DNA from 3 places in the Pseudoalteromonas sp. APC 3691 genome. Region 2 is predicted to be linked to each of the others. Evidence: predicted binding sites of a transcription regulator. Region 2 holds the regulator's gene; each other region holds the start of a gene.
The links. The regulator sigma-54, encoded in region 2, starts transcription at its own class of promoters, with help from an activator protein. The targets are predictions, from matches to a motif close to GTTGGCACGNNNNTNGNNT.
Positions count from the first base shown of each region.

Region 1: the regulator sigma-54 is predicted to act here: its motif matches at 2,851-2,869, upstream of fliE (flagellar hook-basal body complex protein FliE).
Region 3: the regulator sigma-54 is predicted to act here: its motif matches at 1,997-2,015, upstream of QL998_RS16785 (amidase family protein).

Region 1 is NZ_JASDCB010000006.1:47,596-51,837, reverse strand. It holds gene QL998_RS03405 (DNA-3-methyladenine glycosylase I) at 1-44, opposite strand, end outside; gene QL998_RS03400 (ATP-binding protein) at 177-1,289, shown strand; gene QL998_RS03395 (sigma-54 dependent transcriptional regulator) at 1,286-2,752, shown strand; gene fliE (flagellar hook-basal body complex protein FliE) at 2,909-3,241, shown strand; gene fliF (flagellar basal-body MS-ring/collar protein FliF) at 3,262-4,242, shown strand, end outside.
Region 2 is NZ_JASDCB010000007.1:84,094-88,335, reverse strand. It holds gene mgtE (magnesium transporter) at 1-289, opposite strand, end outside; gene QL998_RS04110 (HPr family phosphocarrier protein) at 422-694, opposite strand; gene rapZ (RNase adapter RapZ) at 737-1,582, opposite strand; gene ptsN (PTS IIA-like nitrogen regulatory protein PtsN) at 1,601-2,053, opposite strand; gene hpf (ribosome hibernation promoting factor) at 2,058-2,345, opposite strand; gene QL998_RS04090 (RNA polymerase factor sigma-54) at 2,372-3,871, opposite strand; gene lptB (LPS export ABC transporter ATP-binding protein) at 3,941-4,242, opposite strand, start outside.
Region 3 is NZ_JASDCB010000064.1:7,751-11,992, forward strand. It holds gene QL998_RS16780 (gamma-glutamyltransferase) at 1-559, opposite strand, end outside; gene QL998_RS16785 (amidase family protein) at 556-1,758, opposite strand; gene QL998_RS16790 (putative 4-hydroxy-4-methyl-2-oxoglutarate aldolase) at 2,168-2,650, opposite strand; gene QL998_RS16795 (TetR/AcrR family transcriptional regulator) at 2,654-3,307, opposite strand; gene yddG (aromatic amino acid DMT transporter YddG) at 3,753-4,242, shown strand, end outside.

The sequences.
Region 1 (4,242 bases), on a different contig from region 2:
GTGGTGTCGAGCCACGGGCAACGGCACTTTATTTGCTCACTCATTATTATTCCTTTTTGCGTGCGTCATTTTTATGTCGCTCAAATTATTGATGTAACTTAATGATAAGTATGTAAATAAATTTTGGTATAAATCGTGCATTTAGACATATATCTACATCAATTCGAGATTTGATTATGGCTCTTGCTAGCGTGCTAAAACCACAGTTTTTTTCTGCAAATCAGTATAACCCATGTTTACTTCAAGAGGAGTACATTGGTGAATTAAGCGATCTGCGCAAGCAAGCAAGTTGGCTTTCACATTTGGTTGATACCATGCCAGCAGGCGTGGTTGTACTAGATGGCAAAGGCTTGATTGCAAAAGCGAATCAAATAGCGATTGATATGCTTGGCGAGCCACTTGAAGGCGAACGCTGGTTTAATGTTATTCAGCGCTCTTTTAGGCCGCATCAAGATGATGGTCACGAAGTGTCTTTAAAAGATGGGCGCTTAATAAAACTTGATATTACCGCTTTAGCCCCAGAGCCTGGGCAACTTATATTAATGACGGATTTAACCGAAACCCGCCGCTTACAGAAACGTGTTGCACATATGCAGCGATTAAGCGCGCTGGGTAAAATGGTTGCGTCATTAGCGCATCAAGTCCGTACGCCGCTCTCAGCCGCTATGCTTTATGCTGCTAATTTAGGGTCTAAGCGCTTACCCGAAGCATCTCGCGATAACTTTCAAACAAAGTTAATGTCGCGCTTAAAAGATTTAGAAACTCAAGTAAACGACATGCTGTTATTTGCTAAAAGTGGCGATCAGCAAGTGGTTGAGCAAGTTTCAATGCAGCAGCTTTTAACAGAAGTTAAAGCAGGCGCTGATGCTATGGTCGCACTTAATGAAAGTGAACTGGATGTAAGCTTACCAGAACCCGATATACAAATAGTCGGTAATAAAACGGCACTGGCCAGTGCTATTCAAAATCTTGTGCACAATAGTATTCAAGTTATTGGCGGCGGTGCAAAAGTAAAAATTAGCGCACAAAGAGATTTAAAAGATTTAGATATGGTTCGTATTAGTGTGAGCGACAATGGCCCAGGTGTTGATTTAAGCCAAAGCGATAAAATCTTTGAACCATTTTTTACTACAAAAAGTCAGGGCACAGGTTTAGGGCTTGCTGTAGTGAGTTCGGTGGCTAGTGCACACCAAGGCCGTGTTGATGTGACTAATAATACGCATGGTGGTGCCTGCTTTAGCTTGTTACTGCCTATTAAGGCAACATCTAAATTAGAGGGTTCATTATGAGTAACACTATTTTAGTTGTCGAAGATGACGCTGGGCTTCGTGAAGCCTTAATAGATACCCTTGAAATGTCGGGTATTGAATGTGTTGCAGCGAACAGTGCTGAGCAAGCAATGATATTGCTTAAAAAAGATCAATTTTCGCTTGTTGTAAGCGACGTGCAAATGGGCGCAATGAGTGGACTTGATTTACTACGCAGTATTAAATTAAACCACCCTGATTTACCTGTATTGATGATGACGGCGTATGCCACAATTGACGATGCGGTAGAGGCCATGCGCCTAGGTGCAATTGACTACATGGCAAAACCATTTGCACCTGAAGTGCTGTTAAATATGGTGAGCCGTTATTTGCCTGAAAAAGCAAAAGAAACCGACGGCCCCGTTGTTGCTGACCCAACTAGTATTCAATTATTGGAGCTTGCAAGTAAAGTAGCACGCTCTGATGCAAGTGTAATGGTACTTGGCCCAAGTGGTTCAGGTAAGGAAGTACTTGCGCGTTATATTCATGATAAGTCGAGCCGATGTAATGAGCCATTTGTGGCGATTAACTGCGCGGCTATTCCTGAAAATATGCTCGAAGCCACGTTATTTGGTTACGAAAAAGGGGCTTTTACGGGGGCGATTCAAGCATGTCCGGGTAAGTTTGAGCAAGCACAAGGCGGTACTATTTTACTTGATGAAATTACTGAAATGGATTTAGGGCTACAAGCTAAACTTTTACGCGTACTGCAAGAACGTGAAGTAGAGCGTTTAGGGGGGCGTAAAACTATTCAGCTCGATGTACGTATTTTGGCAACCAGTAATCGTGATTTAAAAGAAGCTGTAGTAGATAATCAGTTTAGAGAAGATTTATATTACAGGCTTAATGTTTTTCCACTTATGTGGCGACCATTGTGCCAACGCCCAGGCGATATTATTGTATTGGCTAAGCATTTAATTGAGCGCCATATAAGTAAAAGCAAAGAGCCTATGGCGTATTTAGATAAAGCTGCCGAGCAAAAGTTACTGGCTCATGCGTGGCCTGGTAATGTGCGCGAGCTTGATAACGTTATACAGCGTGCACTTATATTGCGAAGTGGCGATACAATAAACGAGCATGCTATTTTTATCGAAAACTTAGTATCTAATAACTTTGTTATGGAGCCTTCATTGGCACCGGCGCAAACCGTATCGCCAACAGAATTAGCACATGCAGACAAAGGTGTTGATAAAAGCACTTTAAGCTCTGCATATTATGATGAAAAGTCGCATGCTGAGGATGAGCCTAAACAAGGTTTGCTAGCGGCAGATACCGGTAGCTATAAAGATGAGCTTAAAGACAAAGAGCATCGCATTATTTTAGAAACCCTTGCACGTTGCCAAGGTAAGCGTAAAGACGTTGCCGAAACGTTGGGCATAAGCCCACGAACTTTACGTTATAAACTAGCGCAAATGCGCGATTTAGGTATTTCACTTCCAGCTTAACCTCCTATAAACCCTAAGTTTGCGCTGCGAACTTAGGGTTGTCAAAACTCTGACTCACACAAATTAAAGTTAACCTATTGTATTTTAGTGATTAATTATTTGGCATGCTTTGTGCTTTATTACTTATAAGAGTTCACTGCGTGTCAGAGATAAATTATGAAAATTCAAAACAGTGCTGTATTTCAAGAAATGCAATCAATGGCTTTAGAAGCCGGCCGTAATAATCAAACTAATAAACTGCCAACTCAGGTGCAGTCTACTTCTACAGCACAATTTGGCGACATGCTAAGTGATGCACTAAATACAGTGCACGGTCTACAGCAAGATGCAGGTCAAAAAGTAAAAGCGGTTGAAATGGGTGATCGAAGTGTATCTCTTGCTGAGGCGATGATTGCTTCTCAAAAATCGTCAGTTGCTTTTGAGGCTACAGTACAGGTTCGTAATAAACTTGTTGAAGCTTATAAAGAAATCATGAACATGCCTGTTTAATTAGGTAGTGGAGAATTATTGTGGCGCAATCTAACCAATCTACAGACCTAGCACTTGCTGGCGGCGGTATCGACCAAAGTGGTGGTGATGATCAACAAGAACAAAAGTCAGGCTACTTAAGTGCTTTAAGTGGTGTTGATGTATTGCGCCAAGTAACACTGGTAATAGCATTAGCGATTTGTTTGGCTATCGCGATTTTCATTATTATTTGGGCTCGTCAGCCAGATATGCGGCCGTTAGGCAAAATGCAAACTGAAGAGCTTATTCAAACATTAGACTTTTTAGATGCACAAAAAATTGAATATCAACTCGATGGCAATGTTGTATCGGTTGATGAAAGTGAATACCAAAACATTAAGCTACTAATGACCCGTGAAGGGTTAGAGCAAGGTCCAGCATCAGGCTCTGACATTATTATGCAAGATATGGGCTTTGGTGTAAGCCAACGCTTGGAGCGTGAGCGCCTAAAACATGGTCGTGAACAGCAATTAGCACGCACAATTGAAGAGCTTAACAACATTACTCGCGCCAAAGTATTATTAGCTATTCCTAAAGAAAACGTATTTGCCCGCAGAGAGAAAAAACCATCAGCTACCGTTGTATTAACACTTAAACGTGGGCGCTCACTTGACCGTGAAGAAGTAGACTCTGTTGTCGATATGATTGCCTCAGCAGTACAAGGCTTAGAGCCTGCACGTGTTACAGTTACCGATCAAAATGGTCGATTATTAAATTCAGGTTCGCAAAGCTCACTAGCAGCACGCTCTCGTAAAGAATACGATTTAGAGCGTAAGCGCGAACAAGAGTACCTTGAAAAAATAGACAGTATTTTAATACCGGTTGTTGGGCTTGCAAACTATACAGCTCAAGTTGATTTGAGTATGGATTTCAGCTCGATTGAGGAAACTCAAAAGCGTTATAACCCAGACCTACCAGCGGTTAGAAGCGAAACCACATTTGAAGAAAATAACATTGGCGGCCTAGCTGTTGGTATTCCAGGT
Region 2 (4,242 bases):
CCATATCTTCTGTTGCGGCTGCAATGTGCTTAGGTTCCATTTGGGCAATAATGCCTAAACGAACATCTTCTGAGAGTTCTTCAAGAACATCACCCTGCACATCAGGATCGACCAATTGCCAAAGCAGTCGGCGAATTTTATGCGGTGATGATTCTAATAATAATGCGGTATCACAAGGAGCCGTTTTTGCGAGCATGCGCCTAACTTGAACAAATTGACCACTATTGAGTGACTTCGTCACCTGTTTTAGTTGCTGTAGTGGGTAATCTTGTTCAAAAGCTTCAGGCATTGGCGTCCTTTATAAATTGTTATATTACTTTATGGGGGGGAGGTGAGTTAACTGGCGTTACTAACCTATCTATTTTATATATCTGTTTTAATTGAAGCATTAGTAATGCGAATATTGTTTTTATAAAACAGGTTATTCTTGTTCATTAAAGCGTTGTGCTATTAATTCTCCAACAGCGTGTAAAGCTTGCTCAGAATCAGGGCCTTTACAAACAACTTTAACTTCTTTTCCTTGGCTACTTTCAAGTAACATTAGTGCAAGTACGCTATCGCCTGCTGCTTCTTTGTCATCTTGGAATAATGTGATTGTCGCATCAAATTGTACTGCTAATTGCGCAAGCACAGTAGCTGCTCTGGCGTGTAAGCCTAATTTGTTTTTTATTAAAAAGGTATCTTCACAATGCATAACTTACTCTACCTAAGCTGAACAGGTGATTATTCAGCTATATTATTTTTCTTGCTCGCGATGGCGAATTTTTACATTGGGATGTGTCATTGCGAAACTTTCACCGATAGTTTGCGCTAAATACACAGAGCGATGTTGCCCGCCTGTACACCCAATAGCAATGGTTAAATAACTGCGGTTATTTCGTTCTAAATGTGGTAACCACGTTTGTACAAATGTTTGAATTTGCCATGTGAATTTTTGCACTATGCTGTGATTAGCTAAATAGTCTTTAACCGGTTGATCTAACCCATTTAAAGGCTTTAACTCTGGTTCCCAGTGTGGATTTGGTAAAAAGCGTGCATCAAATACGTAGTCTGCTTCTTTTGGTATACCGTGTTTAAAACCAAATGATTCAAATGTGACAATCAGTTGCTTATCTTTTTTACCTAAAATCTTTTCACGAATAGATTCAGCGAGTTGATGAACACTTAAATCAGTCGTATCTATCATAAAGTTGGCGCGAGTGGTTAATACATCAAGTAATTCTTTTTCTTTTTTGATGGCTAAATCAAGGGGCAACGAGTCTATTGATAGTGGGTGTAATCTGCGTGTTTCAGAAAAGCGTTTGATCAATGTCTGATCGTCGCTATCTAAATAAAACAACGTAGGGTTTGCAAAGCCAGGCAAGTATTCAAGAATATCGTTAAATTCATCTTGTTCTTTAGGGATGTTGCGCACATCTATGCTAACAGCAATTTTATCGTAGCTATCAGACACACTGCGAACTAATGAAGGTAGTAGGTTTACTGGAATATTATCTACGCAATAATAACCTAAATCTTCTACAACGCGCAAAGCAACCGACTTTCCAGAACCAGAACGGCCGCTTATGATAATTAACTCCATTTAACACCCTTTATAAAACTATGATTGATCGACAATAACTTGGTAAAGCTCAGTATCAGATTTTGCACTGCGTAACTGTTTACAAAAATCTTTGTTGTTTAGTTTATCAGCAATGGTTGCTAGAGTCTTTAAGTGCTGCTGGTTATCGCCATCTGGTACGATGAGTGCGACAAAAATATCAACAGGGCGATTATCGATTGCATCAAAGTTTATTGGAGTTTCGCTAACGAGCACTAAAGCCAAAGGCTCTTCTGCACCGCTCATTCTTCCATGAGGAATAGCAATGCCACGCCCTATACCTGTACTACCTAATTTCTCTCTGCTCATTAAAGCATTAAGAATATCTTGTTGCGGTAAATACGGAAGTTTGTCGTGAGCAAGTTCGCTAATGAACTCTAAAATTCTTTTTTTGCTATTAAAAAGGACCGCAGCTTTGCTGCAGTCCTGGCATATAAGTGAACTTAATTTCATCATATTAGTGTCGAGCAAGCTTCTCTTTGTGTTTGATTACTTGGCGATCGAGCTTGTCGATCAACGAGTCAATAGCGGCATACATATCTTGATGTTCTGTAGAGGCAAATAGCTCAGCACCGCTTACGTGTATTGTGGCTTCTGCTTTTTGATTTAATTTTTCTACATCGAGAATGACATGAACATTATTAATATGATCAGAGTGTCTTTCAAGCTTCGCAAATTTAGTATTAATATAGTCTATTAGTGAATCGGTTAATTCTACGTGACGACCAGTTAAGTTTAGTTGCATAAGCATTACCCTCTTAGTTTAGCGTCTTAAATCAGACTTTTACGCTGATTTGACGGTGGAATAGCAAGAGATTCACGGTATTTTGCGATTGTACGTCTTGCTACTTTAATTCCTTGCTCAGCCAATATATCCGCTATTTTGCTATCACTCAATGGTTTTGCTGAGTTTTCTGCTGCGATTAATTTTCGGATAAGCGCACGTATTGCTGTAGATGAACATTCACCACCGTTTTCAGTACTTACATGGCTTGAGAAAAAATATTTAAGCTCAAATATACCACGGGGTGTATGCATGTACTTTTGAGTAGTCACACGCGAAATTGTCGATTCGTGCATTTCTACCATTTCAGCGACATCATTTAAAACCATTGGTTTCATGGCTTCAGGGCCATGTTCAAAAAAGCCTTGTTGTTGCTTAACAATACAATTAGTAACTTTTAATAGCGTGTCGTTTCTACTTTCTAAGCTTTTAATAAACCATTTAGCTTCTTGTAAATGTGAGCGAATAAACTGGCTGTCGCCACTTGATTTTACAGTGCGAGACATTGCCGCGTATTGGCTATTAACACGAATTTTAGGCATGCTATCTGGGTTTAATTCGACAACCCAGCGGCCTTTAATTTTTTTAACTGACACATCAGGAATAACATACTCAGATTCTTCCCTTACAATAGTATCTGCAGGTTTTGGGTTGAGAGTATGTATTAGTGTCATCACTTCTTTAAGCTCTTCTTCTTTGAGCTTAGTTTTTTTCATTAATGTACGATAGTCGCGAGCTGCTAATAGATCAATATGCTCGGTTAAAATCATTTTCGTTTCATTAATGTAAGGTGTTTCTTTATCAAATTGATTAAGCTGAATACACAAACACTCTTGTAAACTACGTGCAGCAATACCAACAGGATCAAACAGTTGAATGCGTTTTAATACGGCTTCAATTTCATCAAGTTCGACTTCGTTATCATCTTCGTTTTCTTGATTAAAGCTTTCTAAAATCTCTTCGCAGCTTAATGTTAAAATACCTGAATCATCGACGGCCTCTACAATCGCAATAGCGATGGCTTCATCGGTAGGGCTAAATGGCGTTAGTTGTAATTGCCACATTAAATACTCATGGAGCGTTTCAGTAGAGGCGCCTTGGTATATTGATTCGTCTTCAGGCATTGGACCTGATGAGGCTGCAGGAGCGGCACTCATGTACTCATCCCAACTAACATCCATAGCCATGTCGTCACTTAGCGTGTCTTTTGCAAGTGCTTCACCAGTATCTTGTTCATATTCGCTCGGAGCATCATCAGCAGATGCGCTAACAGTTATGTCATCGGTATCAGCTTTTTGCTCGTTTTTACCAGCAGCGTCTTCAGAATAGTCTGCCTCTTCAACCTCTAATAGTGGATTACTGTCGAGAGCTTCTTGTATTTCTTGCTGGAGATCCAATGTACTGAGTTGCAACAAACGAATAGCTTGTTGCAACTGTGGAGTCATTGTAAGTTGCTGGCCCATGCGCAGCTGTAGTGATTGCCTCATGTATCTCTAACAATCCTTTTATGTTGTTATAATTAATACTAGCAGATGCTTAAAGACATGGCGTAAATGTTACAGCCTAAATTGCTCGCCTAAGTAAACATCGCGTACTGTTTTATCATTTAATACGTGTTCTGGAGTACCTGATGCAATCAGCTCCCCATGAGAAACAATGTAGGCTTTTTCACAAACATCAAGGGTCTCTCTTACGTTATGGTCGGTAATTAATACTCCAATCCCACGATTTTTAAGATGTTCTATTATTTTCTTTATATCTAATACCGAAATAGGGTCAACACCGGCAAACGGTTCATCCAGTAATATAAATTTAGGATCGGCTGCCAGCGCACGTGCTATTTCTACACGACGACGCT
Region 3 (4,242 bases), on a different contig from region 2:
GGTATTCAAACGTTGCTGCAAGTTTAGGGTTTTTAAAATGTTGACCTGCTTGCAAGGGCTTGCCATTGGGTATGTAGAGGCTTTTAAACGCCTCATTGGTATTGTTAGCAGTGGCTAGTTTTTCGCAGCCTGCTTGCAAGCTTTTTGTAACTGTAAAGCCCTCGCGCGCAAGCTCAATAGCGGGTGCTAAAATTTGTGACAGTGGTAGTGCTGCGTGCTCATCTAGTTCAAGCGCCTTTTGCCAACCGCGAATTGTACCCGCTTGAGTCAGTGCGCTTAACCCGCCGCGCTCTGGTATTTGCGCGAGCGAGTTATAGGGCGTTGTATTAGTTGCTGCACGGCCGCAGGCGTCAATAGCGGTAGGCGTTTTTTGGTTTGGGTTATCGATAAGCCAAAAGCTGTCGCCACCAATTGAGTTCATATGTGGATATACAACGCTAATAGCAGCGGCAGCCGCTACCATAGCCTCGGTAGCTGTACCGCCTTGTTTTAGTATATTTATACCCGCTTCAGTGGCCGAAAAATGAGACGCGGTAAATGCAATGTTGTGTGTGGTCATGCCGGTGTGTCCTGTTTAAAGTGTGCAGCTAGGTGCTTAACGCAAGCAAGTAGGCTTTTATCGTTACCGTGGCTCATCATTAATGAAAAACCATACGGATGATCATTTGCTAAATCAGCCAGCGGTAAATGCACTTGCGCTGAGCCACTAAGCCCTGCAATTGCCGAAAGCGTAATAATTTGCATGCGTAAGGCGCTTGTGTCGGCGCCTAATTTAGGTGCGGTTGTGGGGGTGGTTGGCAAAAATAAACAGCTGTTTGTATTTAGGTTTTTAGCTATTAGTGTTTGCCATTGGGTTTGTACTTTTAGTGCTTCTTGTTCTTCTTGAACAGTTAGGGCAAGCGCCATATTAAAACGTGCCGCAATTGCTGGAGCAAACTGGGGAAGTTGCCCCGGCAATTGAAGCCAGTCTTTATGCGTTTTTGCGATTGCTCGCCCTTGCAGTACTCTAAAACTATCAGCAAGTTTATTTAATAAGCTGCTGTTAGGTAGTTCAAATTCTTTATGGTGCTTAAAATTAGGCTTGGTTTTTTCAAGCAATTGTTTAAGTGGGGCTTGTAAAACAGGGTCAACGAGTTCAAATAACGGCTCGCAAATAACTAAGGTATCAACGTTATTAATAGCTTGATTTGGTAGCAGTACATTACCTACATCGCTTAATAGCTCGGCGCTTTGGGTAAGCCAACCTATGGTATCAAAAGGCGGAGCCAACGGTATTAGGCCGTCTTTTTCAATCACGTTATGGCTTGGCCTTATGCCATATAAACCACAATAGCTGGCGGGTATTCTAATTGAGCCGCCGGTGTCGGTGCCTAAGCCAATATCAGCTAAGTTAGCAGCAACTGCAGCAGCAGACCCCATACTCGAACCACCGCAAGCATGCCCTTTTAATTTAGGATTTTGCGCAACGCCATAATGTATATTATTACCCTCTAAGCTATAAGCCAGCTCGTCAGTATGGGTAAAGCCTATAAAGTTACAACCAGCGGTCATGAGCTTATTAACCGAGCTTGCCGTATTTTGAGCCGGTTTAGCTGTTTTAAACCAGTGTGGGTTGCCTGCGCTGTTACGCTCGCCCTTTACTGCAAATACATCTTTTACAGCTAAGCGATTGTTTGCAAGCACTCCAGAGTGGTTTGTTTGCCACAGGGTAGGACCGTGATTGCAAAATATACCTTTGTTGTTTTTTTTATCACTCATTTGCAGCTCATTATTATAAAACTGACCAAGTACTTACTTATTAAGTTAAGAGTGATTAAAAAGCGGGCTGGTTATTATTATTATGAATACCAATTTTATTAAAAACATGATCATTTTATCGGATTAAATAGCGCACTCACTGCGTCATTTTCTTCGCGTTATAATAGATCACTAATTTAATGCAATTGCTAAGGCTCCGCTTTTTAATCGGTAGTTTTGATTTTATAGTGCTTAGACTAAGCAAGAGGAATGCCATAAATTAAAATCCTGTCCAACTGGTCAGGTTTTGTTGGGTTGTATGAGATTTGTAAATGTGGGCTGTAGAAATAGTGAAATTAAAATGAGCTAAAACAAACCAACTTGGTGCGCAGATGCACCAAGTTGGTCTCTATTTATATGGTTTTGAGTGCTAAATAAGGGGCGTTTTACTGATGATTAAACCGTTAATATCGGCGTAAACCCAATCGTTAGGTTCAATAGTAGTGCTAAGCATGGTAACAGCTTGGTTTTTATCACCAAAGCCGCGCTTTAAGGTACTACGCGGTGTAGAGCCTAGCGCCATTACAGGTAAGTTCATCGTGGCAAGTATTACTATATCTCGGCAACAGCCATTTATTATTACGCCTTCCCAGCCATTATTTAGGGCACGCTCAGCCATAATATCGCCTATAAACGCAAAGCGTTTGCTCGCAAACCCGTTTATAACCAATACTTTACCTTCACCATTTTCATGCAATATATCGGCGGCAAAAGAGTTGTCTTCTGGGCAGGTAACGGTAACTACTTTGCCATAAAACGTGGTTTTTTTACCAAAGTGATAAAGGCCGCTGTCTGCTACTTGCACGTTATCGCGATGATCGTCAAATAAATCGGGTGTAGTAAAGGATGTCATGGGTTAAGTCTCACTTTGCTCAGGTATTTTAAGACCAATACCTTTTAAAATTATGTGGGCAATTGATTGCGTAATTTGTGCCACATCGGTTTCGTCGTACTCTAATTTGTTCATTACGAGTAAAACCTCAGCCTGAAAGTCGGCGTAATATTGCGTGGTAGACCAAATAGTAAAGAGCAAATGGTAGGGATCAACCTTATCCATTTTATCAGCGTCCATCCATGCTTGAAGTACATCAACCTTTTGTTTAACCCAAGGGCGGGTATTGGTTCTAAAGTAGTTTTGTAAATAGGGTGCACCGCGCAGTATTTCACTGGCAAATAAGCGAGATTGCATTGGCTGATTTACGGCCAGTATTACTTTGCTTTTAATATAGTTATAAAGCACGGTAGCTGGATCGTCGTTAATTGTGACGTTATCGAGCCCTAAGTTCCAATTAGCTATTATGCGGTCAATCACAGACTCGTACAGACCATCCTTACTTTTAAAGTAATACAAAATATTAGCTTTTGGCACCTGCGCTTCTTTAGCAACCATGCTCATACTTGCTCCGTCGTAACCTAATTGCGAAAACAATTGCTCGGCGGCATCTAAAATTAGTTTTTGGTTTTTCTCGCGTGTGACTTCTTTTTTATTTGGCTTTATTTGTGTGGTCATTATAAAGTTTGCGTGTTTAACGTATTGATTGATTGTAGCTTTACTGACCAAAAGGTCAATTACTAAAAAGGGTGAATGCTAAAAACAAACGAGAGGTTTAAGCTATTAACTTTAGGGTCTGTTGAACTTTGCGGATTAAAATTTGTTCAAACTAGGGGCTATTTAATCGCGGCGCGAGATTTGTAACCTAGTGGGCTAAGTAAAAACCGAGCAACAAAGAGTAAGTAGCCCCTAGGAAGAACCCTTTGGGCAGCGCCTGTTTGGCATTAATGCTACGTTATCGCCCATTAATGGGGAATAACCACACTATATAGGCTCTGCCTTGCCTAAATACCAAACAGACTGCTGCAAATTTAACCTTGAAAGATCAACAGACCCTTATTGTTTAATTAAATAATTACTGTTAGTTTAGTTTCAAATTTACGAGTAGTACTTTAGGTTTAATATGGAGTTTTTAAGCAAAAATAAATACACGCTTTATGGAGTCGCGGCCATATTACTGTGGAGTTGCTTAGTTGCATTACTACGAGATATTTCTGAGTTGTTTAGCCCCATTGGTGGTGCGGCGGCTATGTATTCTGTCAGTGCGATATTTTTAATTTTGGTTATGGGAGTGCCCAAGTTTAGTGGTTTTTCGAAACGTTACTTGGTAATAGGTACTTTATTATTTGTATCGTACGAAATTTGCTTGGCGCTTTCTATTGGTATGGCAAACAGCCGTCATCAGGCAATGGAAATGGCGGTTATTAATTATTTATGGCCCACGCTGACTATATTGCTCTCTATTATTATTGGTCGTAAAAAAGTAAGTTACTGGGTTTACCCAAGCATGATCATTGCTTTTTTAGGCGTTGCTTGGTGTATTACGGGCGATCAAAAAATGTCGGTCGATACGCTTGTTACTAACTTTGCTGATAATCCTGCTACTTATTTAA